DNA from 4 places in the Halodesulfovibrio marinisediminis DSM 17456 genome. Region 1 is predicted to be linked to each of the others. Evidence: predicted binding sites of a transcription regulator. Region 1 holds the regulator's gene; each other region holds the start of a gene.
The links. The regulator sigma-54, encoded in region 1, starts transcription at its own class of promoters, with help from an activator protein. The targets are predictions, from matches to a motif close to CTGGCACGGNNNNTGCTT.
Positions count from the first base shown of each region.

Region 2: a site for sigma-54 is predicted at 3,270-3,287, ahead of fliJ (flagellar export protein FliJ). Genes of this name have one in related genera too.
Region 3: a site for sigma-54 is predicted at 3,920-3,937, ahead of BUR09_RS04765 (Spy/CpxP family protein refolding chaperone). Genes of this name have one in related genera too.
Region 4: a site for sigma-54 is predicted at 3,378-3,395, ahead of fdhF (formate dehydrogenase subunit alpha). Genes of this name have one in related genera too.

Region 1 is NZ_FSRG01000003.1:780,587-787,912, reverse strand. Features, by position in the region: gene lptC (LPS export ABC transporter periplasmic protein LptC) at 1-353, shown strand, start outside; gene BUR09_RS03800 (LptA/OstA family protein) at 353-883, shown strand; gene lptB (LPS export ABC transporter ATP-binding protein) at 884-1,606, shown strand; gene rpoN (RNA polymerase factor sigma-54) at 1,806-3,233, shown strand; gene hpf (ribosome hibernation-promoting factor, HPF/YfiA family) at 3,289-3,825, shown strand; gene BUR09_RS03780 (PTS sugar transporter subunit IIA) at 3,834-4,283, shown strand; gene rapZ (RNase adapter RapZ) at 4,296-5,186, shown strand; gene BUR09_RS03770 (PTS sugar transporter subunit IIA) at 5,218-5,652, shown strand; gene BUR09_RS03765 (PTS sugar transporter subunit IIB) at 5,656-6,111, shown strand; gene BUR09_RS03760 (hypothetical protein) at 6,449-6,829, shown strand; gene BUR09_RS03755 (manganese-dependent inorganic pyrophosphatase) at 6,966-7,326, shown strand, end outside.
Region 2 is NZ_FSRG01000004.1:790,634-797,959, forward strand. Features, by position in the region: gene fliM (flagellar motor switch protein FliM) at 150-1,130, shown strand; gene truA (tRNA pseudouridine(38-40) synthase TruA) at 1,354-2,127, opposite strand; gene BUR09_RS08025 (MotE family protein) at 2,131-2,853, opposite strand; gene fliJ (flagellar export protein FliJ) at 2,780-3,214, opposite strand; gene BUR09_RS08035 (adenosylcobinamide-GDP ribazoletransferase) at 3,328-4,065, opposite strand; gene BUR09_RS08040 (SAM hydrolase/SAM-dependent halogenase family protein) at 4,068-5,006, opposite strand; gene BUR09_RS08045 (redox-sensing transcriptional repressor Rex) at 5,140-5,784, opposite strand; gene BUR09_RS08050 (ATP synthase F0 subunit C) at 5,877-6,185, opposite strand; gene atpB (F0F1 ATP synthase subunit A) at 6,263-6,964, opposite strand; gene BUR09_RS08060 (ATP synthase subunit I) at 6,968-7,326, opposite strand, start outside.
Region 3 is NZ_FSRG01000004.1:38,385-45,710, reverse strand. Features, by position in the region: gene BUR09_RS04780 (hypothetical protein) at 1-413, opposite strand, end outside; gene BUR09_RS04775 (sigma-54-dependent transcriptional regulator) at 576-1,931, opposite strand; gene BUR09_RS04770 (ATP-binding protein) at 1,931-3,754, opposite strand; gene BUR09_RS04765 (Spy/CpxP family protein refolding chaperone) at 3,994-4,524, shown strand; gene BUR09_RS04760 (vWA domain-containing protein) at 4,853-5,281, shown strand; gene BUR09_RS04755 (hypothetical protein) at 5,671-5,886, shown strand; gene BUR09_RS04750 (DNA polymerase IV) at 5,997-7,199, opposite strand.
Region 4 is NZ_FSRG01000003.1:343,932-351,257, forward strand. Features, by position in the region: gene BUR09_RS01690 (YodC family protein) at 1-48, shown strand, start outside; gene BUR09_RS01695 (hypothetical protein) at 315-1,061, opposite strand; gene nadE (NAD(+) synthase) at 1,622-2,584, opposite strand; gene fdhF (formate dehydrogenase subunit alpha) at 3,406-5,505, shown strand; gene BUR09_RS01720 (4Fe-4S dicluster domain-containing protein) at 5,490-6,080, shown strand; gene BUR09_RS01725 ([Fe-Fe] hydrogenase large subunit C-terminal domain-containing protein) at 6,080-7,326, shown strand, end outside.

The DNA of each region.
Region 1 (7,326 bases):
TAATTGATCTTGCTGAGCCTGATATCACATACTTTGTTCAGCCAGACCGCGATAAAGTGCACATTGTGGCACCAAACGGCACTATAAACCAGAATAAAGGCGTTGCCCGTTTATGGGGTGACGTGACAGTAACCAACCAGAAAGGGACCATTACTAGTAGTGAGCTTACTTTTGAAGATAAAAAGAAACTGCTCATTATGACCGGTAATGTGATCTTTACAGGCGAAGGATTTAACGGGTCATCCGACAATGCAAGTTGGAACCTGAAAGAAAATACAATTACTGCAACCGGTAATGTGGTTGTGAATTTCCGCGCTGAAAACCTGGATAAAGCAACTGGTGGAGAAAAATAATGAAAGCCCTGTTCCGAATTCTGATTTTATCTTTTTGTCTCTTAACCATTACCGGCACTGCCGTTATGGCAGAACCAGCTAAAGATGACGTAAAAGTTACCTCTGAAAAAATGACATACAGCGCTGACGGTCAAACAGTCGTGTTTACCGGAAACGTTATCGTAAGACATCCGCAGGCTGATATGTGGGCAAACAAAGTAACTGTGTACTTGCAGAGTGACAAAAATGCTCCAAAATCAAAAGAAGCTAGCGGCATCAACCCTGGTAAAATTGAAAAAATTATCTCAGAAGGCAATGTCCGCATTAAAATGGAAAAGGACAGAAGAGGTACGTGTGACAAAGCAACCTACACTTTAAAGGATGAACTGCTCGTCATGACTGGTTCTCCAAAATTAAGTGAAGGGAAAAACACAATTACTGGCAACAAGATCAAGTTCTGGGTAAAAGAAAACCGTAGTGAAGTGCTTGGTTCCTCCAGCCAGCCAGTAGAAGCAATTTTTTCAGCACCAAGTAACAAGGTAAAAAAATAAATGTCTGTTATTCAAGCTGAAGGACTCTGCAAGATTTACGGCAAACGCGAGGTTGTCCGCAATATCAACCTGAAAATGGAGCAGGGCGAAATTGTAGGACTTCTCGGACCTAACGGTGCAGGTAAGACCACTACGTTCTACATGCTCATCGGTATTATCAAACCAAATGCAGGTGTTGTACGTGTAGATGATATGGAAGTTACAGACTGGCCATTGCACGAACGTGCTCGAATCGGTCTAAGTTACCTTCCTCAGGAAAGCTCTGTTTTCAAAAAACTGACTGTGTATCAAAACTTGCAGCTCATTTTAGAACAAACAGAACTTTCCCGAGATGCTCAGAAAAGACGCGCCGAAGAATTAATGGAAGAATTCGGCATCAGCCATATTCGTGATACTCACGCAATGCATATCTCCGGTGGTGAACGTCGTCGTCTTGAAATTGCCCGTGCACTTATCCGTGACCCGAAGTTTATTCTCCTCGACGAACCGTTTGCTGGTATTGATCCTCTAGCTGTTGACGACATTCAGGACATCATCCGCAAATTGCGTGATAAAGGGATGGGCGTTCTTATTTCCGACCACAACGTTAGAGAAACATTAAAAATTTGCGATAGAGCCAACCTTGTTTACGAAGGGCAGATCATTCTTTCCGGCACACCGCAGGAGATTGTTAACAACCCGAAGGCGCGTAGCGTCTACCTTGGAGAAGGTTTTAGTCTCTAGCATTTTGATAAAAAATATAATTTGCACATGTGCAACTGTAAAAAGCCCGTACAACGGGCTTTTTTCTTGGTTGCATATAACGTTCCTATGTGGCAAAAAAGAAGTCAGTTATCTAATTTGGAATGTTTTTTGATAGGCAGTACTCATACATTATATTTCAGCTTTTTAGCTAGTCGAACCACATAGGACATTCTTATATATGGCTCTTGAACTTCGCCAACAATTAAAGCTCGCTCAGCAGCTTGTAATGACCCCGCAATTGCAGCAGGCAATCAAACTGTTGCAGCTTTCACGCGTGGAACTTGCTGAAACCGTTCAGCAAGAGCTGCTGGAGAACCCTTTTTTGGAAGAGTCCTTAGAAGAACGTGTAAATCCAGACAAAACTTCTGACGCAGAACAGCGAAAAAACGAACAGGAAGCTTACGACAAAGAGCTTTCAAACAACGCTGACTGGGAAGACTATCTGGGCGATTTTTCAAGCACTACCAAACAGGTTTCGATGCGGGAATCTGAAGCACTGGAAGAAATGAGCTCTTTTGAAGCTCGTCTTGCCCCTGCTCCAACGTTAGATGGACATCTGAACTGGCAGTTGATGCTTTCTCCCCTCACTAAAGAACAGATTCGAGTTGGAGAGGTTGTCATTGGTAACATCAGTTCTAATGGGTACTTACATGTATCTTCCGAAGAACTGGCTCAAATTGCTCAAAGCGACGTTGAAACTGTTGAACAAATGATTGCGCATATCCAACAGTTTGACCCTGTCGGAGTAGCTGCTCGCACCCCACAGGAATGCCTGCTTGTTCAAGTAAAAGCCCTTAACTATGATCGTGACCCAATCCTTGTAGATATCATTACCAACCATCTTGAGGATCTGGAAAAGCGCCGTTACAAGCCGCTTGCACGAAAATACAAAATTTCTCTTGAAGATCTCAAAGAGTATCTTGATGTAATCCAGAGCCTCGACCCTATGCCGGGAGCTCGGTTCAGCGGAGGAGAGCCGCATTACGTTTCTCCAGACGTTTACATTTACGAATACGAAGGGGACTTCGTCATTGTCCTTAATGAAGACGGACTGCCTCAGTTGCAGCTCAGTGAGCTGACTGAGCAACTCCCAAAAACGATCAATTCGGAAGAAAAAGACTATTATCAGGATAAAATGCGTTCCGCATCCTGGCTTATAAAAAGTCTGTACCAACGGCAGCGAACTTTGTATAAGGTAGTTGAAAGTATCGTTAAATATCAAAAAGAATTCTTCCAAGACGGCGTTACCTCGTTAAAGCCGTTAATTCTTAAAGACATTGCTGACGATATCGGCATGCATGAATCAACGGTAAGCCGTATTACAACCAATAAGTATATTTCGACCCCGCACGGTATCTTCGAACTCAAGTTCTTCTTCAACAGTGCAATTGGCCTTGATGATGGTAGTCAGGTCGGATCTGAGAGCGTTAAGGCTCTTATTAAAAAACTTATTAGTGAAGAAAATACGAAAAAACCATTAAGCGACGAAAAAATCGGAGAAATCTTAAAAGAAAAACTGCAGGTTAACATTGCACGAAGAACTGTAGCTAAATACCGTACCGCAATGAATATCCCTTCATCATCCAAGAGAAAGGTGGTATTCTAGAAGCGAACCCAGCTGACTCACAGGGTTTCAAAAAGTATCCAAATTAGGAGGCAACATGAACATCGCATTCACTTTCAAGAACTTTGAGCCTTCCAATCACCTTAAAGCATATGCCAATCGTCGCTTCAGCAAGCTTGGCAGATTCTTACTGAACCCTGAACATGTGGAAATGCAAGTCTCACTTTCTGTTGACAATTTCCGCCACAAAGCCGAAATTTCACTTGTAACGGATAACTTTACATATTCCGCTACTGAACAGTCTGAAGACATGTATGCAACGGTTGATCTGATTCGAGATAAACTCAAAGCACAGATCATCCGAAGTACGGAAAAACTGCAAAAGAAACGTAAGGGCACAGAAAAGCCTATTCTCGAAGGGACGATCCCTCTGGAAGAAATAGCAGAATCAGAACGAACCATTTTCGGAGTGAGTGATTTTGTACCTCAACCAATGGATCTTGATGAAGCCGCTATGCAACTTGATGCGCTTGATTATGATTTCCTTGTTTTTCTTAATACCGAAACCGAGCGGGTTAACATCATGTACCGCCGAAAAGATAACAACTTCGGCTTGATAGATCCCGCTTACTAGGAAAAGTAATGAAACTGGGTGAATACCTGGAAAAAGAACTTGTATTGCCGGAGCTTACCGCCAGCACCAAACAAGAGGCGCTGGCGGAGCTTCTGGCTCCTGTTGTTAAAAAAAATCCATCACTCGATGCAGAAGAAGTATTTAATGTTCTTATGGAGCGAGAAGCTCTTGGAACCACAGGCATCGGTAATGGAATCGCCATTCCACACGGAAAACTTGCTTCACTTGATAAAATAGTAGTCGTGGCAGGTCGCAGTTTTGAAGGGCTGGATTTTGATGCTCTAGACCAAAAGCCATGCAAGATTTTCTTTATGGTACTTGCTCCGGAAAACGTAGCAGGAACACATTTACGCATTCTAGCCCAGATCTCCAGACTTCTGAAAGACGAAGATTTCAAACAATTGTTTATGGAATCTGACTCCCAAGAAGCACTGTGGAACCTTTTATCTGCAGCCTAGCACAAATACACTATGACCTCTGTAGCTCAGCAAACAATCCCTCTAATTATTGTTGCCGGCCTCTCTGGAGCTGGCAAAAGTAGTGCCCTTAAAGTCTTTGAAGACATGGCGTACTACACTATCGATGGACTTCCGGTGTCTATGGCACCTCAATTTTTAGAAGTGCTCACCGGATGTGGGCTTGAGAGTTACAAAGGAATTGTGCTTGGTGTAGACGTTCGGCAGTGTACATTAAAAAATGGATGGTCTGACTTCATCGAAGTATTATGTGCAGCAGGCTATGCTCCGACAGTCATTTTTCTTGAATCACGTGCTGATGTAATTCTCCGCCGATATAAAGAAACGAGACGTCCGCATCCTTTTGAAGGACATGGAGTAGGGCTTGAACAAGCCATGACAAACGAGCGTATTCTCATGGCACCTGCCCGTGTAGAAGCAGATTTTATCTTTGATACTTCAGAATATTCTATTCACGACCTACGCCGCGTGTTGCAACGCAGATGGCAGTCAGAAGAAAACGATGTAAAAGGTCTTAAAGTTCATCTTATGAGCTTTGGCTTTAAGCATAGTACTCCTTCTGAAGCAGATATGATTTTTGACCTACGCTTCTTGCCAAACCCACACCATGATCCAGAGTTACGAAAGTATACGGGCCAAGATGATGTTGTGGTAAGCTATGTTCTTAAACACAGTATGGGACAAACATATCTAAAAAAGCTTGAAGATTTATTACACTTTACTCTTCTGCAAATGGAGAAAGAAGGGCGGTACCGAATTACCATTGCCTTTGGATGCACTGGTGGAAAACACCGCTCTGTTTCGGTAACTGAGGCCATATACGAATTTTTGAAAAAAACTGACTTTGCTGTTTCAAAAGAGCACCGTCATATTAACTTGGCGTAACGCCTAAGCTAACAACTATACATAAAATCTCATGTCTACCACATTTCCTGAAGAAAAAAATATCGGTGTAGTTATTGTCACCCATACCAACTACGGCGCCGCATTGTTAAGTGCTGCAGAAGTCATTATGGGCAAACAACCTTCTTGCGAAACTGTAAGCGTTGACAGCGAAAAAGATGTTTCGGAAACAGTAGCATCCATTAAAGAAATGGTTGAGCGTGTAGACGAGGGACGCGGTGTTCTCATCCTTACTGATATGTTTGGCGGAACTCCAACCAACTTAAGCTTGTCATTACTCGGAACCAGACATCTGGAAGTTCTTACCGGTGTAAACCTTCCAATGCTGCTTAAAGTCTTCGGATGCCGTACCATGACATTAGATCGACTTGCTATTGAAGCAAAAGATGCTGGTGGCAAGGGTATTGTAATGGCCGGTGAAATTCTACGAAGCAAGGTTAATGAGTAAGTTATGGCTTGGATTCGCATCGACAACCGACTTATTCATGGTCAGGTCATTGAAACTTGGATTCCTTACACGAATGCTAAACACCTGCTCGTAGTAAATGATGATTTTGCAGATGACGTTCTACGCCAGCAAATTGCTACTCTCGCTATCCCTGGGCGAATCTCTGTAGATTTTATCCATGTGGCAGACATTATGAGTTATGCTCAGCACAATAATCTGCAAGAAACACTTATTATTGTTGCAGACTGTGATGACGCTAAACGAATTCATGACGAAGGTTTTTCTTTTGAATCAATTAACATTGGCAACCTGCATTATGCTCCGGGCAAAAAACAGCTCTGTGATCATATTGCCATTTCAGATCATGATGAAGAATGCCTAAAATTTTTTGCCAACCATGAAATCATTCTCGATTTTCGCTGCGTTCCCAACCAACCATTACAAATTAAGGGGCTATAGTAATGGACGCTGTATTTCCTGTTGTACAACTTTCTTCAATGTCCTGGATTAGTGGCTACGCTTTTTTTTTGCCATCCTAGCGCTGCTACGAACAAATGTTAATTTAGGTTTTGTTGAACGCCCATTAGCTATCGGCTTTTTTTGGGCGGTAATAACAGGAGAGTGGGAGCTGGCTCTACCGGCCGCCATTTTTTTTGAGCTATTCTGGCTCGACCTTTTCCCTGTCGGAACATACATCCCGCCAAACGGAACAGCAGCGCTGGTTGCAACATTAGCCGCAGCCAGCTTTTTTTCGTTGCAATTCCCTTCGCAGCTCGTCATCCCAATGGTATTGGCTATGCCCGCAGCATTAATTAGCCCGTATCTTGAACAAACCCTGCGTCAACGCCACAATATTCACCATAATGAGCTATTAGCACTTAAAAATCCCGAACCTGCCGTTGATGAGCAACTTTTTTTACACAAAATCATCAGCAAAGCCTTGCTCCAAGCCTTTGCTGTAAACTTTGTTTTCTTCTTTATCTACCTGCTTGTGCTAATTAGCACGATCTCCCTCTCATACGACATTCATGGCTCTATTATTGAATGTTCAGGCATTTCTTGGACCTATTTATGGTTCTTTGCAGCTCTTGGCGGAGTGCTGTCTTTGAGGGTCCGTCGAGCCTACTATTCTTTCTTCTTTTTCCTCTTTGCCGTGGTACTTATTACCAATTTGTAAGTCTTCTTATGATAAAAAAATGCATTTTGTAACGTGGAAGCACTTGGCAGCAGAATGAGTTTGTGCTATCTGTCACAAACTCAGTTTGGAAATAGGCGTGAACAACGCGTTACAACAATTTCTGGAGGAAATTACCATGGCAGTACTCGTAATGGGTCATATGAACCCGGACACCGACTCTATCATTTCTGCAATCGCTGTTGCGGATGCACTCAATAAACGCGGCATCGAAGCTAAAGCAGTAGCACAGGGCGAAGTTACCCCTGAATCTGCATTTGTTCTCGAAAAATTCGGCCTCGAAGCTCCAGAAGTTGTAACTTCTGTTGCTGGCCAGCAATTATGGCTCGTAGACACCTCTGATAAAGCTCAGCTCCCTGCAGACATCGACGAAGCTGAAATCTGTGGCGTAATCGATCACCACAAACTGGGCGACATCACCACCTCTAACCCTCTTGAAATGTGGGTATGGCCTGTAGGTTGTGGCTGTACTGCAATCA
Region 2 (7,326 bases), on a different contig from region 1:
TATGCATTACAGTGAGAGTAGACAGGGTATTGGCATTAATAGTGCATAATAATTACCCAGACACATGTTGTGTCAAAAAATTCCTACTTGATTACTCGCTATGTGCTCTGCACAACGCATGAGTACAGGTTTTCGGAGATACAGGACGTATGAATAAGATTTTAGCACAAGATGAAGTAGATGCTCTGCTGCGTGGACTATCTGGCGGCGAAATCGAAAGTGAAACGGATATTCCGGAAGATGAGACTGGGATAGTTGCATTTGACCTGGCAAACCAGGACAGGATTATCCGCGGCCGTATGCCGGTTCTTGAGATTGTAAATGATCGCTTTTCACGTCTTTGCACAAACGCACTTTCCAACGCAGTGCGTAAGCGAGTGGAGCTGAACCCGATTTCGATTGATATGACGAAGTTCGGGGACTTCATGCGTTCTTTGCCTGTTCCGACAAGCATCAATATTTTTAAAATGGAGCCGCTTCGCGGTAACGCCATTATCGTTGTAGATTCCCGCCTTGTTTTTGCTTTGGTGGAAAACTTTTTTGGCGGGGCAGGAAGTCAGCCAAAAATTGAAGGGCGTGAATTTACCCGTATCGAACAGGCGATTGTTGACCGCGTTATAAAGATTGCGCTGGATAACATGGAAGAAAGCTGGCGCCCTGTGCATGAAGTTAACTTGGAGCTTGTTCGTTCTGAGATTAACCCGCAGTTTGCTGCAATTGTGCCGCCAAGCGATGTTGTAGTTGTTATTACCTTCGAGGTGGAGCTGGAAAGCGCAATCGGTTCATTAATTGTGTGTCTGCCTTATGCGACCATTGAACCTATCCGCTCCAAGCTGCATGCAAGTTTCCAGACTGAACGTTTGGAAGTTGACCATGCTTGGGTTTCCCGCCTGAAAGAACGTTTGCTTGAGACTCCTGTAGATATGAAAGTCCGGTTTGGGGAGTCAAAAATAACTGGTAACCAGTTGCTTCGCCTTAAAGTAGGAGATGTCCTGCTGCTGGATACGGACACCGAAGATTTGCTTGAAGCAACAATCGAAGGCGTCAAAAAGTTCCATGGAATCAGCGGTACGGTAAAATCAAACAAGGCGTTCCAGATTGTAAAAGAAGAAGAGCCAAGCTACACGTAGCTAGTAATTATCATTAAAAATGTAATAGCTACAATGCACCAACAACCGTACAGTAATTCCATACTGTGCAGAGGGCACGGTGCGCGTATCTTGGACAAATGGTTATGCGTGTTCAACTGAAGGCCGGAGCAATCCGGCCTTCTCTTGTGTTTATTGATAAAAATATAGGTTTGTTATCGGAGTGTGGGCAGCGGAAGTGCGCAGCTGAAGGATGTACCCTGGGTTAATAAAAGACTTTATGCATGCAGAGACCACATGCAGGAGCTGTAGCAGGAGCTACAGTTCGATCTTTAGCGGCAAGAATATCAAGTACGGATTCCGGTGTAATTTTATGCCTGCCACATGCTACGAGTGTTCCCATGAGGTTACGCACCATTTGCTTTAAAAAACCTGTGGCCTCAAACGTCCACACGAGTTCATCCGGCAGTGATTCACGTTGGGCATAATCAGGGCAGTTATGGGAGATGCGGGTCATTGTGCGGACTGTGCGGGTGATATCGGTTCCAATGTTTTGGAAGCTTGCAAAGTCATGCTCTCCGGTAAGTGACTCTGCTGCGGTCTCCATGGCCGCAATATCCAGCGGACCTGTTTTCCATACAAACGGATAGCGTGCAGGCAGCACGTACTTATTATTAAGCCACAAGGTGTAAGTGTAGCTTTTGCCTATTGAACTGAAGCGGGAGTGGAATTCGTCATCTATTGTTTCCACACTGGTGACAGCAATGTCATGCGGGAGTTTGGTGGTGAATACTTTTTGCCAGTTCACCCGTGCCCATTTTTCCGGCAAATCAAAGTGCGCGACTTGGGCATCTGCATGTACACCGGAATCAGTGCGACCGCTGCCATGCACTCTAACTAGAGTGCCGGTGACAGCGGTCAAAACTTTTTCAATTTCGCCTTGGATAGTTGGTTGTGGGTGTTCAACCTTGGGAGGTTGAATTTGCCACCCGACGTATCGGGTACCAATGTAGGCGACAGTAATTTTTATACGGGGCATTCTCTACTCAAATGGTAACTGCATATTTGTCAGTGCCTCGGAAAGACGTGCAGCCTTGTCCGGTCTGACAAAGGTCAGGATTTCACCTGCTTTACGTCCACGCATGCCAGCCAGAATTTTTACAGAAATTTCTTCATCGAGGCTTTCAAGAACCTGTGCAGCTTGTTTCCCTTTCATGTTGGAGTACACGTCTACAAGGTGCTTCATTTTTTTGTCCTGCGTCTCTTTTGCATTGTTAAGCATGACTTGGAGACGTTTTTCAAGTGCCTGCAATTTAGCAAGCTTCCCGTCGATGGTTGCCTGAAGGCGAGTGAGTTCTTGTTCGCGTCTGTTCAATTCAACCTGCTTGTTTTTAAGCAGGTCGCGAGTCATGGAATCTTCTACCTTTGGCTCTGGAGCAGGTTTTTTAGGCGCTTCTTTTTCTTCAGCATGCGCTTTGGTGGTAGTAAGCGTTGCTGATGGTGTTGGCAAGCTCTCTTTAACATGTGCAAAGCGTTCCTCAAGTGTGAGAGAGGTATTGTCAGCCACTGTCTCTATATTTTTCTCAGAGCTTGTCGGCAGGATAGAAGTAATTTGTGTGTCAGTATCAAAAACAATAGACCCTACGAGAATGAGCTTGAACAGAATCGCGCATCCGAGAAGCTTACAGAGTTTAGAAAGCTTGAGCTTTGAACCTAAGTGTTGCTGTTTCGTCGAGCTGTTGTTGTTCTTTTGTCTTTTCTTCATGTGCGTGCCGCTTTGCTTGGTTTTCTTTAAGTTTTTCCAGAAGCTTTTTTTCCTGAGATTTCTCAGTCAAATCTTGCCTTGCAGAGTGTAGTTCTTGTGCGAGTGTCAGGAGACGATGTTCAGCTGTGCTGATATCTTGACGCACACCTTGCAGGAAATTGCGGATAATCCATGCCTGCGCAGGGTCTGAAGTAGAGCTCATGAGTGCCTGGTTCTCCGCAAACGATTCTCGTAAGCCGTCAACGCGTTGTACCTGTTTTTCGTACTTGCGTTGTACTTCAGCCATAACAAGTTTGGCCTGGTCTTCCAGCTGTGTCCTGTATTCGAGCACCTGCTGTAACTTGAACTTGAATGGTGCCATAACCCTTCCTAGTAGTGTCAACTGAATGACATGTTACCTAGTTGTATACTAGTTATAGCATGTTCCGTGCCGAAGTTGCTGAATCAGGTTTTCGGTGCATGAAGAAAGAGGCATTAGATGAGGTATGCCAGCATCGCGATGAGTTCTCCACCGATAATGGTAGCACCAAGAAAGTCACCGTTGATACCACCTTGAATGCTGGCTAGTCGGAGATAGGCCCAGAGCATGCCTGCGCTGAGGATAACTGTGTATATGGTAGGTAAGAAGCCACAGAGAAGGAATCCTGTGACAATCGCGAGGGCTGTTTGAATGAGTATGGTAGCGCGCGTTGCACCTTGCAAAAAAAGACGTCCTTGTACGGATTCCTCTGGTGCGTCACCTAGACCACCGATAATAACAGAAGCAACACGGCCTGCAACAGGCGCAAAGATAAGCACCTGCCATTCACCGAGCAAAAATAGTTCGTGTGCAAGTAGAGTTTGGCCAAGAATGCCTATCACCATAGCAATAGCGCCAAATGCACCAACTCTGCTGTCTTTGACGATTTGCCAGAAGCGTTCTCCTCTGGCACAGCTTCCCCATCCATCCCATATGTCTGCCCACCCATCCCAGTGGAGTGCTCGTGTAATCCATATAGAAAGGAAAACCCATAACCATGCCTGAATCCAAGGATGCTGGGAAAAAATACCGAGTGCAAAAGGAAAGGTTATAAGAGCCCCGATTGTGAGGCCGACAGCATAAAATTGACGCATGGTTGCGGCGATTTCTTCGCTGGAGCACATGCGTGCAGAACCGAGGCGCGTCATAAAACTGAGCGCCGTCATATATTCAGACCAGTATTGTGTCAGCATTATTACATCTCGGGCGTAACAGAGAGACCTATTTTGACTTGTTCGCCTAGCTTGAGGTTGATGAATTGTGCTGCTGAGCACATATTGCATGCAATTTCCAAGTATCTTTGACTCCCGCAGATTATGCCAATCTGATTTTCAGATAGCTCTGCGTAGGCAGATATGAATTTGAGTGGGCGACTTGTTTGGGTATACAGAGTTAGTTCGCCGCCGTTTGCGATTTGTTCACGCCATGTTTCGCTTGGTAACCCAAGGACAACATTGCCGAAGGAGTCTATGTGCAGCACATGGGTTTCAATAATGTTATTGTCCACTTTGGCCAAAAAATCTGGCAGCATGACTATAGAGTCGGTCAGTAGGTGACCATGACGTTTCATGTAGGGGGTCAAAATGGAATCTGTTTTCATTGGTTGCGGCGGGAATATTTTCACCCTGCAGTCCCGCGTTGAATTTTTACTGAACGGCGCAGGAATTATGCATTCCATATATGATGGCATTTGTTCAATATGTAAGGCAATGTCTGCCGCTAATGGAGAGAACAGGGTTCTACCATGGAATGTACAAGAGTGGGTTGTGTAGTCCAGCGGCAGGTTATGTTGCATTATTCTGTACACAGGAGCTGCCGGATAACGGTTATGTAGGAAAGAGAGGCAGCCATTATCCGGAGCAAGAATGGTTTTATTATCTAAAACCATGCATAGAATATCACGCGTTGTTCCTACGCCCGGATCAACAATGCACACTGTAATAGAGTAAGGCGGGAGGTGCTCGATAGTTGAATCGAGAAAGAACCCTGCCTGAGCTATGTTGTATGGCGCAATGTTGTGTGTAATATCGAAAACTTGATGCTGCGGAGCAAGTGTGTTTAACACGCCTTTCATCTGTGCAACGTATGGGTCTGTGTTACCAAAGTCTGTAAGTAGAAAAAAGCTGAGTGACATTTTTTTCCTCCAGAAGCTAGAAGCCAGAATCCATCATAACGCTTTTACCCCGTACACAATAGTATACGGGGTAACTAAAGAAAAATTTTCGACCGATAATTTGAGCGCAATAACTAATATATTTCCAAATGTACTACTTAGAATGTGGATGAGTGATATTAAAAGAAAGTGCGTACAAATGGTGAAAAAAGTCTACGTATTCAACATATACATGGTCAGGAACAGTAATACGGGACGGTGCAAAGTTGAGAATACCGTTAATACCTGCTTCCACAAGGTGGTTAGCAGCACGCTGGGCACGCTCCGGAGGAGTAGTAATAATACCGATTTCGGCGCCGTTATCGCCTATCATCTCGCGCAAACGCTTTGTACAAACAACTTCTAGTCCTGATACTTCTTCGCCGATCTTAAACGGGTCGCAATCAAATGCACCAACGATGTTAAAACCGCGGAGACGGAACTCTTTATGGTTGAGAAGAGCTTTACCAAGGTTACCTACACCAACGAGTACGGTTCTCCATTCCCTATCAACACCAAGAGCGCTGGTGATAGAAGCAATAAGGTTTTTTACGTAGTAACCAACACCACGCACACCGAATTCGCCAAAGTAAGCAAGGTCTTTTCGTATCTGTGAAGCGTTAACATTGCACGCTTTTGCAAGCGGCTCTGAAGAAATAACTTCAGTACCTTCGCGCTGAAGGTTTTCCAACACTTGAACATATACGGCCAGACGTTGAATGGTCGCTCTTGGAATATGTTCACTTTTTTGTTGTGGCATGAACGCTCCAAATTTGTGAAATAATTCTCATAAGTTAAGGTGAAAAAAGGAGGCCGCAGCTACGGCCTCCTCTAAATAGGCAAGTTGTAGACTTACGCAGTGAGAAGCATAAGGTTAACAACGAGAGCGTAAATGGAAAGGGATTCTACGAATGCCAGACCAAGAATGAGAGCAACGGTAATTTTGTTAGATGCTTCTGGGTTACGTGCAGTACCTTCACAAGCAGCTTTCAGACCAAGCCCCTGACCGATACCACAACCAGCAGCAGCAATAGCCATGCCGAGAGCAGCGCCAAAGTATACGAGGTCGCCGTAGGTGTTAGCACCGTCGGATGCAAATGCTACAGCTGCGATGGAGATCAGAGCAACGGTGTTGAGAGCAATCATAAGAAACTTACGCATTTTGAAACACTCCTAAAATTATTTTATGTTAGTTGGTCGAAGACCATTTCCCCCGGAATAAGGCCGGAACATGCGGACTAATGTGCGTGTTCGAGAGAGCCTTTGAGGTAGATCATGCTGAGCATGAACCAGATAAATGCCTGCAGACACTTAGCAAGACCGAACAAGAAGTAGATCGGAATAGTACCTACAAGAGGTGCCAACAGGAAGAACAGGATCAGAACAATTTCTTCACCTCTGATGTTACCGAAAAGACGGAGTGTCAGAGAAAGTGGACGAGCACAGTGAGAAATGAGTTCAAGTGGTAACATCAGCGGAGCCAGCCACCAGAATGGGCCGCAGAAGTGCTTGATGTAACCGAAGCCCCAACGCTTGAGGCCGATCCAGTTGTAGTATGCAAATGTAAACAGAGCCATTGCTGCGTTCGTGTTAACGTTCGCAGTTGGGGCGTCGAAGCCCGGAATAAGGCCCATGAGGTTCATTGTAATAATAAAGAGGAACAGGGCAGCAAGAACGTGGAAGATTTTTCTTCCGTCTTCACCGATGTTACTCACTACGAAATCTTCGAGACCGCCAATAATGACCTCGAAAACGTTTTGTAACTTTCCGGGGACAAGTTTAATTTGTCCGCGTACAAGGAAGGCCAAAGTAAATAGAATTGCCATGGCGATCCATGTGTAAAACACATGGCTAAAATTGACTACTTCCCCGTTGATAGTAATGCTGTCCATGCCTGCGAGAGGCGCGAGCAGCACCGGATGAGGCAAACCGCTTGCCATATCCTAAGCCTCCTTGGTTTTCCGCCCATTCTGTCTGGAGATCATCCAGATGAGCATCGTTACCATACTTGTAGCCAAACCGGACACAAGTGCCATCATAGGAACATGAAACTTCACGATCAAAATGGCGACAGCCACCCCGACCATAAGAAGACGTCCATAAAATCTGAATAGCATTCCCCACAGCATGCTTCGGTCATACTCACGCAAGATGATTTGCTGTATGAACTTAGCGACTGAAAAGAAACTAAACGTGGCTATTACTGCCCCAATTGCAAATGTAATTGGCCACATGCTAAACCAGACTGTGCATAATGCTGCAATAATGGTAATGCCGCAGAGTTGAATCTGGATACGAAGAA
Region 3 (7,326 bases), on a different contig from region 1:
CTGGTAAGAACAGTCAGGGCGATAGTATCCTGGCCAGTCATGAAAGTGCTGAACCAGTAGTTACAAAGATGGCCAAATACTGCGAATACGCCACCAACGAACAATACGTCCCAAGAAGTAGGCATGAGAGATGCAAGAATATCCTTAGCTCCACCTGTAGGATGGTTCTTGCGAATGCCCTGTGCATAGTTAGCAGCAGCAACGCCAGCTGCGAAGCCACCAACGTGTGGGCCGAAGATAGGACCAAAACCAACAACGGAGAACATAAAGTCGCCGCCGCCAGCTAAAGCGATTAAACAGCCTGAAAAAACAAACAGACCACAAAGCACGAAAGACAGCAGCCCGCCAAGAGTGCCGCCCAGAATTCCTCCACCAAAACAGACTAGTAACGTCGTTAAGCTTAACGGTTCCATTCTGCCTCCACTTTTTGTGCTCTCCTTCTTAGCGTATGTACTGTACACCCCAAAATGTGGCAGTAAGGGCGTTCAAGTGCATATAACTAGGGCGATAAGAAGGATTACATAGTATAAATGAGATAACGATTGGTCGTATATACTAGTATAATCAATAAAATGCTACTCAAATCCATAACGTTTTAGCTTATTATGCAGCGTAGCCCGCGTAATTCCTAATCTTCTTGCCGTCTTACTTTTGTTATACTCACACTCTTCCAACGTCGCCAAAATAGCTTTTCGCTCTAACTCATCAAGAGACATACCTGTTAATACAGTATGTTGCGCTGGCTGTACTGGTGCTTCATTTTCCTTTGCAGATAATGATAGAGGCAGTTCGCGGGTCGAAATATACTCGCCCATTGTCATAATTACAGCGCGTTCAATAACGTTTTCCAGTTCACGAACGTTCCCCGGCCACGCATAACGAATAAGGGTATCCATTGCCTGAGGAGCAAGTCCCTTAATGGTTTTGCGATTCTTATTTGAATATTTCTTAACAAAAAATTCAGCCAATAACGGAATGTCACTGGGACGCTCCCGTAATGCCGGAACGCGAAGCGCAATAACATTAAGTCGGTAATACAGGTCTTCCCTAAAATTACCGTTCTCAACTTCTTCGGGTAAATCACGGTTCGTTGCAGCAATAACCCGCACATCAACCTTTTCGACAGTATCACTGCCTACACGCTGAACTTCTCCCTGCTGCAATGCACGCAGCAACTTCGGCTGCAAGGAGACAGGTATTTCACCGACTTCATCAAGGAACAAAGTACCGCCGTCAGCCTGTACAAAACGTCCTTCACGCCGTTTATCAGCACCGGTAAAAGCACCACGTTCATGACCAAACAGCTCTGATTCCAACAGATTCTCACTTAAAGCAGCACAATTGATTGCAACAAATGCCTCATCTGCTCGACTACTAGCATTATGAATTGCGTTTGCTACAAGTTCCTTCCCCGTACCAGATTCACCTGTAATAAGCACGGAAGCATCTGAAGGGGCTATAGTTGCTATAATCTTGCGAAGCTCTTTTATTACTTCGCTATTACCCACCATGCCCATGGTGTTAGGCTCAAGAATGCTTCTCAACTCCTCATTTTCCGAAACAAGACGAGTATGATCCAGCATGCGCTCAAGAGTGAGTTTAAGAACATCAAAGTCCAACGGCTTAGTAAGGTAATCGTACGCACCAATTTTCAATGCTTTCACCGCAGTATCTACAGACGAAAAGGCAGTCATAATAAGAATAGGAATGGATGGATTGTATTCCTTGATCAACTCAAGAGCGGTAATACCATCCATATTTACCATCCTGATATCCATCAAAATTGAGTCGTACGACTGGTTACGAACCATACTCACTGCGACATCCCCATCATCAGCTTCCGCTACATCGTAGCCCCAGCCCTTAATGATTGTCTTAAGCATGGAGCGATGCGCCAAATCATCATCAACTACCAATATTTGCGCGCTCATTATGCGTTCTCTCCTACCGGCGATACTGGAATTTCGATAATAAACTGAGCACCAGCACCTTCCTGTGATTTCACACGAATAGTGCCGCCATGTGCTTCAATAATCTTAAGAACAATGGCCAGTCCCAGCCCTGTGCCCTGACTTTTCGTTGTATAATACGGTTCAAAAATACGGACTGCATCTTCTTTGCTGATGCCCTTACCGGTATCAGAAATAGCCAACGTAACCAGATTGTCCGTATGGGCAAGATTCATAGTAAGAATACCGCCTTGCGGCATAGCTTCAAGACTGTTCAAACAAATATTCAAAATTGCCTGTGACAATCTGTCCGGATCAACAAAGAGCTTAGGCAAGGTGTCATCAATACTTATATCTAAAACAACGTCATGTGCTGCTGCATCTTGTTTAATTAACCCAAAGCAATGTTTTGCAAGAACATTCAAATCCGTTTCAGCACGCCGCAAATCTGATGGTCGCGAAAGACTTATGAGGTCTGTAATTACACGATTAAGGCGTTCTACCTCGTGCACCATAATGTTAGCTGCTTCCCGATCCTCTGACCCTTCTTCAAAACGGCTACCGAAGTATGTTGCATACCCCTTAATTGAACTTAGCGGGTTACGGATTTCATGTGCAACGCCCGCTGCAAGAGATCCCACTGCAGCAAGCTTTTCTTTACGACGAACTTCTGCTTCAAGGCGACGCACTTCGCGAAGATCTCGTAAAAGATACACATATCCGATGGAAGTACCGTCATCCAACGTAACAGCAGACCCGCTCACACCGATCGGGATAATTTCACCACGCTTACCAAGACACTCAACTTCAACCTCTGAAAGCGCCTCACCGCCGGTCAGTTCCACAAGACGGGCCACACATTCCGGCAACACTTCCGATGGGCTTTTTCCGACAACATTAGCGTCAGTAATATTCAGCTGTTCCAGAGCAACGTCATTCAATAAGGCTATACGACCATTGTCGTCTGTTACCAGTAATCCATCAGGCAGATTAAACATAACCTCGTTTGCCAAGGCTTCAGAGCTCTGCATACGTCTACGAGACTGGCGCGCTTTCTGCGCCCATGTGAGAGCAAGGAACCCAGCAAGACCAATAAGCAAAATGAACACTGCATTCACAACAGCGTGTTCTCTATTCACCTGCTGTGCAGTTGCGAAGGTCTTCTCATCCAGTCCAATATAAATAACCGGAACAGGACCGCTTTTCGGAACAAGCTTACACCTGAACGAATGCTCTTCTTTTGTACATCCTTGTTCCTGCGCTCTCATTTTATGCCCCATCCTACGCCCCATCATTTTCATATGAGACATCATCTTGGGCCTGCCCCCAACAGGCGCAAATGGCCTGAACTCTCTATAAACAACAAAGGCCTTTTCGTTACCTTGCTCCATAATTCGCCATGAGACCTGCCTTCCCGGGCGTAATTCAGCCAACTGCTGTGCAGTAAATGCACGGGAACCAACAGTATCTGGATTACTATGAGCAATGATCTTGCCGTTAGCATCTGTTACCATCAAAAAAAGTATTCCAGACTGGCTGGCCATTTCTTCAAGCAACGTCTGGAGCCTGAGCGCTCTCATGTTGTGGCGAAAATCTGTTCTGGTTCCGGCCTCCAGAGCTGTAATGATGGAGGCACCTTTCTCTTCATAGAATGTTTCCAACTGGCGATTTTCCTGCTCAATCCCCCGTATAGTCATAAAGGTGATCACAGTACCGAGGATAACTATTCCCCCGATAAGCAACCATAGCGAGGTAGCAAATTGAGATCGCAATATTTTTTTCTTACGAAGAATGGTCTCTTTCATATCAGCCCTGTGTATTCTTTTTTATCAGTGTAAAAAAAATGAACAACCAGCACAAAGCATTCTGTATGTTTTTTTTACACCTGCATTTCGGCTCATCTTTCGCCAAAATAACTTTCTCTATTTAACCATTTGTTTTTTAATGAATTACAAATCATGCAAACAAGTTTGGCACACGCGTTGCTCTAGTAGAACTAGCAAAACGCGAACCATTACTTGATTATTGAACATAGGAGTTCATTATGCGGTTTAAAGCATTCAGATTATTAATTGCAACAGCATGTGTCATGGCTGTCGCTACCGTAGCGTTGGCAGCAGGTCCAAACTGGACGGATCTCAGCGAAGCTCAACAGCAAAAATACATGAGCCTCCATGATGACTTCATTCAGAACACTACTCCACTCCGTGATGCCATGTGGGCAAAAAAAGTAGAGCTAAATGCTCTTATGAATAACGAAAACGTTGATGCAAAAAAAGTGGCAGCTTTAGCTACTGAAATGAATAAACTCCGTGCCGAAATGCGTGCACAGCGCGCCACATTTGCAGCTACTGTTAAAAAGGAAGTCGGAATTGAACCACTCGCCAATCCTCATCGTGGCAACATGGGCTACGGCTGTCCAGGATACGGTCCTAACAACGGCTGTGGATATGGTGGAAAAGGTATGGGTAAAGGCATGATGCGTGGAAAAGGTATGGGACAAGGTATGATGCGCGGACATGGTCCTTGCGGCAACATGCCAATGCAAGCACCAATGCAGGCTCCTGCCCAGTAGTAACTAACCTTCACACATTCCGTTTATACACTTCGCAATTCCGTCACACTCGTGACAACGAGTCCTTCACCTCGCGTGACGCATTGCATACTCGTTCTTAATTACCTCTCCTAAGGTAATATGAATATAAAGGGTAATAGGTACCCTTTCTCCCCCAAAAGGAAGAGCCCTGTACACACTCCTCAAGTACAGGGCTTTTTCTATTATCCTATCGAAAAAATGGTCATATTCTCTGCCCCCCTATCATACCTCTATCATTGAGACGTCCTCGTTCAATAGTACAATGTTGGGAACCTATACACTTCCGGACACACATTAAGGGGGAACTATGCGCCAAACCACCCTTATCTGGGGAGCATTCGTAGCCCTGCTACTCATTCTCTCCATTACTGCCGTACAATATGAAACACGGAAAAATTCCGACACAATCTATGTTGAGCAGACTGAACCACAGCAAGTCACACTTATCCTCAACACAGCAGCCCCAGATAAAGTCGAAACAACTTTTTCTCTTGCACGCAAGCTCTACGACAGAGGAGTTGACACCACGGTGCTCCTGGAAGGTTCAGGAGTAACACTGATACGGACAACGCTCGCAACATCAACTAGGTATAAAGGTGCGATTGCTATCTGCCCTCACTGCATGGCTAAATTCAATATAAGGAAAAGCGAACTACCGGATGGAGCCTACATGGCCCCAGAAGAATTAACCTACAGCATTCACGCAGGTGACAAGCTACGTCCAAGATTCGAATAAACAATGAAAACAAATGGGGATATTCCAAAAAATATTAGGTGCAATATGTACCCTAACTCTTCTTACAATCACAACTACAGCATGTGCCTCAACACCGCTTCCGGCTAAATTCTATTCACCGGAAAACCCCATGTATCAAAACATGACATTTGTCATTCACAATAGGGATAACCTTCGACAAGCAGTACGTATCGTGACTCTAGCAAACAAACGCCAACAAGCTGGGATTCAGACTATTATTCTTTTTCAGGACACAGCGGTAGCGCTTCCAGTTGTTCAAGGTATCCCCTACGGAAACATAACAACATACAATACGAACAAGCTGAGCGTACAACCGCAACTAATGCCCATCTGTCCCAAACAGCAGTACAGAGGATATTTCTCCTCTTGTGCCGGAAATCAGTCTTCCGGATGCTCCGCAAATCTACCTGCCAATTTTAAAAAAACTGCTCATCAACCACGCTAAACTGGGTGGAAAAGTAGTGCTGTGCCCATGCTGTTACCAAATTCCATCAGAACGAATCAAATTCCTCCCGAAAGAAATTACACCTGAAAAATTCCAGCGCCTTAAAAAACAAATGAAAATAAAAGAAGGTGGGTATTAAAGCCCCCGTCGATAACAAGAGCAAAATAAAAAAGGAAGGAAAGTGTACTAGCAGAAATACATACGCCCTATATAGCCAGTGAGTTATTTTAAACCATAAAGGACACGGCCCTATTCTTCATCAAATCCAAATAACCTGCCACGAAAAATAGCTTTTTTTCCAAACTTGTTACGCACAGCATCCAACGCTTCATCAAGCTTTTGCTGTTTTTGCGTAGCGCGTACAACTCCAGTGCATTCATGCTTCATATGATCAAGCATATTCAACTGTTCGACACCGGTTGTGTTGTAATTGGAAATTCCAACTCCAATGAGACGAACAGGCTTCACAAGCTCAATTGCATCCAGAAGATCAACTGCGACCTGATAAATAACATCTGTCGTATTGGTAGGATCTGGCAACGTCTTACTGCGAGTCAATGACTGAAAATCGTTGTACTTGAGCTTTAGCGTAATGGTTCTTCCTTTCAGCCCGTACTTTCGCTGATTCTGTCCAACACGCTCTGCGTGACGCATAAGCCACTTTTTCAACAGCCCCTTATCAAGGGTGTCCTGATGCAAGGTGTTTTCAGCACTTTCAGACTTTGCTTCTACAAACGTCTCTACAACACGATTATCAATACCGTTGGAACGCTCCCAAAGGGCTATGCCGCTTTTACCGAACCGACGCTCCCAGAATTCTTTCGAATAATCCAACACCTGTCCACAAGTGCTCACGCCGAGCTCTTCAAGTTTAACAATAAACTTTTTCCCGACACCAGGGATTTTGCGCACAGGAAGATCATGTAGAAAAGAAGCAACATCCTTTTCGTAAATTGCATACAGCCCGTTAGGCTTATTGTAATCCGAAGCAATCTTAGCAAGAAATTTTACAGGCGCAATGCCGATAGAGCAGGTAAGCCCCACTGTATCAAAGATTTCCTGCTTCATACTTTGCGCCATTTGCACTGGAGACCGAAAAAGATGACCGTTTCCTGTGGCATCAATATATGCCTCGTCAATTGAGGCTTGTTCCACAACCGGAGAATATGAATTGAGAACGGACATCACGTTTCGAGATAGTTCGACATATCGTCCACGGGAGTTGCCTGTATAAATAGCGTGCGGACACAGCTTACGAGCCTGAACAATAGGCATGGCAGAGTGCACCCCGAACTTACGAGCTTCATACGACGCTGCACACACAACCCCGCGATCACTAGAACCGCCCACAATGACAGGTTTCCCCCTCCATTCTGGATGATCCAGTTGCTCTACAGAAGCAAAAAAAGCGTCCATATCAAGATGCATAATACAACGTTTCATAGCGATCATATATCAGAATGCTACTGGAGACAGAAGCCCCGCCACCAAGCAACGCAATTTCGTACAACATTCACGTAAGAATCATAGAAATTCAGTATGATAGTAAAAACACATTTTTCTTCTTTTCTTTTTCCAA
Region 4 (7,326 bases), 440 kb from region 1:
GTTGAAGCCGTTGGCGAATGTAAATTGTTCGTAGAAGGTGCATATTAAAGGAAAAAAGCCTTGTCAGATGACAAGGCTTTTTGTTTAGATCGTGTAAATCAACACAGTTAAAAGGATAGAAAAAGCTAAAATGGCAAGTGCAATGTAACGTTCCATAAGGCTTTCTCCTTGTTAGGTGTATACCATGCCTGCTTTTACCATCTTGCCTTGCTGATGAGTATTACTTTTTGGTGATCATAAAAAAAGCTCTTACCGTTTAGCGTGGTGAGAGCTTTTGTGTTGTAGTGACTATAATATTTTAAATGGCTAGGCCATTACGTCTTGTGGTGTGAGTGTGGTAACTGATGATGCTGTAGGAATTCTTTTCCCTCTTCGATCATCGCCGTTATGTTGTCAGGTAGTTTGGTTTTTCTTCCTTCATCGAAACTGAGAATACATTTTTTATATCCAGTTGCGAATGAATAGTCTGCGTTGCATCCTAGATTAAACATCGTGCTGTAGATGGGGTCTGCAAAATTGCAAAACTGTTTGAGCTCATTTGCCCCTTCAGCTTCATAGTGTTTGTGAACAGCGCAGCTGCTGAAAACAAAAGTGTAGCCACCAGTTACTGAATCGACATTAAAGGTATATACAAAGTCTTCAGGGTACAGACGCTCTTGGCTTTTTTTTGCCTGATTGTTGAAATAGTTTTTCATTAGTTGTGAGAATGCTAGTTTCTTAAGAGGATACCAGAGTATTTTCGGCAGTTGTTCGCAATATCGTTTGAAAACTTTTCCGTTGATGTAAGCTGCTGCTTCAGGGATAAATCCATATTTTTTGGTGACATTATAGAAACCTATGAACCAGCCATTAATTTCAATAATTGGTGTATAGGCATTTTCGTTGCCACCTATGTAAGGTAGTCGTTTGATTATGCTATTTGTTTCCTGCGTTACCTCGTCCATAATTATGTTGATTATGTTTTTACCATAATATTGTTGAAGAACTTCGGAAGCCCAACGGTTCATTTGTTGGTATTTCTTCTGAAGTTTCTTTTCTTTTTTTTCATAATATGGATGCATGGCTTACCTTCCTGTTAGTTGGGTAAAGACTTATTACAAAGCTTTATTCTCCCTATAGAGGAATTCTTAGTAAGATCTTGGAGATAAATTTCGTATTACTATTGAGTATACCTCAATATGTTCAGTTTTCAATTGATGATGTAGCTCAAATTTATATATCAGGGCATATTTCCTCTGATAAAAGAAAATTTCATAGGAAAACTCCCCGTGACAAATGACCTGGGGAGTTTTTTATTAGTTGTATTCTGTTTCGGAAGTAGGACTAGCGGGATGCTTATCGGCACATGGGGTGTTCCAATGTGTGCAGAAAATATACCGAACTGTTGGAGTAGATATAAAAAAAGCTCTTACCGTTTACAGTAAGAGCCTTAGCTAGCTCATTGAGGAGGCGACGAGAATCGAATATTTTTACTTTCCTATTGAATCACAAACGATTCTGTCGAGGCTCGACGAGAAGGTACGGAGAGTTGGTGTAAGGTAATCCCGACGGATTCCTATCATGACTATCTAAGGAGCATTGAACCCAAGAAGAGGATGCTGATCTTAATGATTCGGCTTTATCAACCTCGAACGTTCGATCCGTACCTGCCGCTGACCGGAGGCATTTCGTGCGGTGACGTCCTTTTCCATTCCGACAGACGCATTAGGTCACAAATATCGATCACGTCTTTTTTTGGAATACCAAGAGCTACGATTTCCTCCACTGCAAGGCCGCGATCTAGTCCATCGATGACGATATCGATAATACGGTATTCATGTCCGATTCCAAATTCATCCGTCACACCTCGCGCCATATCGGGCGAGGGCAGCTGGTTGCGGACAGGCTCGGGCAGCTCTAATTCTTTGGCCAGTTGACGGACCTGCGTTTTTAATAGCCCTGTGAGAGGTTGCACCTCTAGATCGTCAATTCCATCTTTAACAAACCAGCCTACTTCGCATTCGGATCGGTTAGCCGCCCCAATCAGTGATAAGTTCCGCTCTGTTGCGATGCATTCGAGGATGTCGCGTCGAAAAACATGGCGCTGGGTGAAGCCGGCATCAACGTGATGCATGGTCAAGTTAAACATCAAACGCTTATACCAAGGTTGCAATGTTTCACCGCTGCCGACTCGTAGCGTGGATTTAAACGGTGTCTCGCCGCATATCAGTTTGTAGCTCGCTGCACTGACCCTTGCTACTGCACCGGAAATTCGTAGCATTTTCGTGAAAATCGAAGCGTATACGCCGCGCTTCGCCATGTCCTCTGAAATGTCGGATTCCTCTAGGGACAGCCCCAGACTCTTCGCCATAAGCCGGGCATTCTGGGCGATTATCGGATCGCTGTCTTGGTCAAAAAGATAGACAACGGTTACCGCCTGTGGCCCTAGAGCATGTACGGCTAGTACAGCAAGGACACAAGAATCTAGTCCGCCGCTCAGGCCGAGAATCACGCCGTGCGAGTTGTTACGCTTTACTATCTGTCTCAGATACTTCGAAATTTCTTCGACAGTCTGAGTAGCATCTACGCGTAAATCAAGTGTCACGGGGGCACCTCCAGTTCGGTTGTTCGCTAATCACCAAGTGATAGCCCATTCTATCTTTGCATCTGACGCTAGGTTAGATGAAGTTAAGAGCGATGGGGTTCTGTTTTCGGAGAGTTATCGAACATGTATCACCGTTTTTATGAAAGGAAAAATTATTCTCATAAAGATAACTCAAGATTAAATGAGTTATCATGGCTGGCTAACAAGGCTGGATAGTGGGTAGTGAGTTCAATTTAAGTGAAGTCAATAATTAGATTATAGCACTCGTCTTTGTATTTATTGCAAAGGCGTTTTGCTTAGCATGTAGCGAATTTTACAAGCATTGAGAAATCCATAATCAACTTGAGATCGTCTTGAAAATGTTTCGTAGGTGTTCAATGGTTAGCAGAAAAAAGATAGCAAAGGTCGCGAACTTGTTTATTATGTTGGAAATAGAATTGCTGCATGCTGTTTTTTCACTCATGCACTGTTTTAGTAGAGTAGCTTATCTCTTTGGCGATGGTTGTAATGACTCCTGCTTTCTGCAAGCAAGAGAGAGATTGTTGCAGCTAGTCGTTTGGTAGTCAGTTGTGCTTCATGTTTTCTAAGAGTTGTAAGTGAGTAGCGCAACTTACGTAGACTAATAATAGCGTAATTCCACAGATGGTTATCTCGAGTGCTTTTGTCTTGACATGGTTGCATGCAATTTGCTCTGTTGCAGAACATTTTTGCATGCAATTTTATTTTTTTTGCAAAATGCTTTTGCGCTTTTTCTATATCACATTGTTATGAATGGATAAAAAATCAATTTCAAATGGCATGGTTCATGCCTTAGTTCGAATATGCAACATATTTCTACCACCTGTCCTTACTGCGGCGTCGGCTGTGCCTTGTCTCTTAATGTAGACGGCGATCGCATTATTAGTGTTTCACCAGGACCTGAACCTTTAGTAAACCAAGGTGCCCTTTGTTCGAAGGGACGGTTCGGGTTTGATTTTGTGCACCATGCCGATCGGTTAAAAAAACCTTTGATACGTAAAAACGGGGAATTGGTTCCCGCAACATGGGATGAGGCTCTCGACCTTGTTGCAACGCGATTTGCCGATGTTGTGTCTACCCACGGCCCAGATGCTCTTGGTGGATTCAGCAGTGCTCGTTGTTCCAACGAGGAAAATTACCTTTTTCAGAAACTGTTCCGCGCAGGAATTGGTACAAACAATATAGATCACTGTGCGCGACTTTGACACGCCCCAACTGTAGCCGGTCTGGCTACATCTCTGGGAAGTGGTGCCATGACGAATTCCATTCGGGAATTATGGGATATGGGGCAGGGGGACTGTGTATGTGTCATTGGCTCCAATACTACAGCGTGTCATCCGATAATTGGATTGGGCATGATGGAAGCCAAGCGCAACGGCGCAAAGCTGGTTGTTATCGACCCGCGCGAGATTGATCTTGCTCGCGAGGCTGATGTCTGGCTGCGACTTCGTCCCGGAACGGACACAGCTTTGCTTTCTGCTATTGCAGGCGAAATCATTAATTCCGGTTTGGCTGACGTTGAACGTGTTGCCGCTGTAACCGAGGATTTTGAAAGTTTCTGCAAGAGCCTTGAAAGCTTTGACGTTGAGACTGTATCTGAGATTTCGGAAGTTCCCGCTGATGGCATTCGCAAGGCTGCGCGTTGCATTGCTCAATCTGCCAATACCGCCTTTTATTACACGATGGGGGTTACCCAACACACAACAGGGACAAGTAATGTTTTGGCTGTTTCCAACTTAGCTCTGCTGACCGGTAATATTGGTCGTCCTAAAACTGGCGTGAACCCACTTCGAGGGCAGAACAATGTGCAGGGCGCTTGTGACATGGGAGCTTTGCCCAACGTACTGACCGGTTATCGTCCGGTAACTGATGATGCGGCAAGAGATATCTTTGAAAAGGCTTGGGGAGTTGAGCTTCCTCCAGAAATCGGTCTGACTATCCCTAAAATGCTTACTGCAATCGATGAGGACCGGTTGAAAGGGCTTTTCATTTTCGGGGAAAACCCGATGCGCAGTGATCCTGACATTACCCATGTAGAGCATTGTCTGAAGCAGGTAGACTTCCTTGTTGTTCAGGATATTTTCCTGACTGAAACCGCACAACTCGCTGATGTAGTGCTCCCCGGAGCTAGTTTTGCGGAAAAAGATGGGACGTTTTCCAGTACTGAAAGAAGAGTTCAGCGTATTCGCCGTGCTGTACCACCTGTAGGTGATAGCCGTCCGGATTGGGTGATCCTTGCGGAACTACTGAAAAAGCTTGGCCGACCGGAACGATACGCAACAGCTGAAGATGTATTTAACGAAATGCGAATGCTTACTCCGAGTTATGCCGGAATCACCTATGAACGGCTTGAAAACGGTGGGTTACAGTGGCCATGCCCAAGTGAAGAGCATTCCGGTACCCCGATTCTGCATGTGGGCAGTTGCATGCGTGGAGCAGGAAAGTTTGTTCCCCTTACCCACAGGGAGCCTGCCGAACTTCCGGACAACGAATATCCGCTGACATTGACCACCGGACGCGTTGTAGCCCATTACCATACTGCCACCATGACCAGACGTTGCTTTGGCCTTGTTGGTACATGGCCTGAAGAACTTGTTGAGATTCATCCTCTTGATGCTGCTAAATACGGTATAGAAGATGGCGATCTCATAGAGGTTCGTTCCCGCCGTGGTGCAGCAACGGGTAGGGCGTGGGTTACCCGTAGGGTTCGTCGGGGGCTGGTCTTTATGACATTCCACTTCTCCGAGAGTCCGGCCAATATTCTTACCAGTTCTGCTGCTGATCCTGTGACAGGTACTCCGCAGCTTAAAGTTTGTGCAGTATCTGTACGCAAGCTCACTGGTGATGTTCAAGCAATGAATTTAAAACACATAGAGGAACATTTGTCATGCCAACACGTTTAAACCCCTTTATCTTAGCTTCAGCCTCAAAGTGCATAGGCTGCCGTGCTTGCGAGTTGGCCTGTGCTGCTGCACATGTTGATGGCGGGGTATCCGTTGGAAGCCTTAAAGGTTCCTTATCCCCGAGATTGTACCTTACTTGTGTTGAAGATATCCGTGTCCCTGTTGGCTGTAGACACTGCGAAGATGCTCCGTGCGCTGCTGTTTGTCCTAACTCCGCCATTTACCGAAGCGATAATGGGGTGCAGGTTGATGAAAGTCGTTGTGTAGGCTGTAAAACCTGTCTGGTTAGTTGTCCGTTTGGTGCCATGGAAATGGCGCAGGTTTTGGAAAACGGTAAATCGGTTATGCGTCGTATTGTCGATCCTGATTTTCCTGAGGATGTTAAGATTGAACCGGCTCTTCTGGCCAGCAAATGCGACCTTTGTAAAGGCCGTGAGGCGGGGCCTGCCTGTGTGGAAGCCTGCCCTGAAAACGCATTGGTTTTATTACAGCCTGTTAAAATTAAAAAACGTCGCAATGTTGAAGCAGCGCTGGCACTGAAAGGTTTCGGAGCTAGATCCGGAGACGAATTATAATGACTACTCCATCCCAAATTGTTTCTATTGACCCTTTGTTATGCACCGGTTGCCGTCGTTGTGCCGAAGTTTGTCCGGTGAATGCGATAATCGGAAATCAGAATGAATCTCAGACAATTGATGCTTCCCGCTGTGTAATGTGTGGTCAGTGTGTTTTGAGATGTTCTGCTTTTGCCTCTCCTTTTGATGATGTAGCAGAGCAGCTGCCGCAGATGCGCAAGGAACGTGGTTTGCCTGAAGATGACAACTCCCTTCTGTTTGCCGCCCATTACCGGATTGATCAGAGAAACGTCTCTGAAATGCTGGCTGATTCCACCAAGACTTCCATGGTGCAATGTGCACCGGCAGTACGTTCTTCCATTGCGGAGGAATTTGGACTGGCACCGGGCACACTTACCCCCGGTCAGCTTGCAGCAGCTTTACGCAGACTGGGCTTTGATTTTGTGTATGACACCATATTTGCTGCTGACGTAACCATAATGGAAGAATCTTCAGAGCTTCTGCAGCGTCTTGAATCCGGCGAGAACTTGCCTATGTTTACCTCCTGTTGCCCTGGTTGGGTTCGTTACATGGAAACAGCATGGCCGGACTTACTGTCGCACCTTTCCAGTTGCAAATCTCCTCAGCAGATGGCTGGAGCGCTTTTCAAGACATATGGTGCAGAAATCGCAGGAAAATCCCCTGAACAGATTGCCAGTGTTGCAGTAATGCCTTGTACTGCTAAGAAATATGAGGCTGGCCGTCCTGAAATGCAGGCGAGTGGTACTCCTGATGTCGATGCAGTTTTGACCGTTACCGAACTGGCAGACATGCTTAAGAAAAAAGGTATCCGTCTGGAGAATCTTCCGGAAGAAGATTTTGATGTGCCTCTTGGGCTTTATTCCGGTGCGGGAGTCATCTTCGGAGCTTCTGGCGGTGTTATGGAAGCCGCACTTCGTACCGCAATTGCGGTTACAACAGGAAATGAAGTAAGCGAAAGTGGAGTGAACTTCAGCAAGGCTGCTGAAGGGGTATTCCGTGCTTCTGTGGACGTGGCTGGAAGAACTGTGCGTGCAGTGATCGTTTCAGGTCTCGCACATGCCGCAAAACTTCTTGAGGATGTTAGGGCAGGCAAAGCAGACTTTGATTTCATGGAAGTTATGTGCTGTACCGGAGGTTGTGTTGCAGGAGGAGGACAGCCGAAACTTCTGCCGCACGTGGATGTTGTTGATGCTATTTCTCGTCGTCGTCAGAGCCTGCATAATCT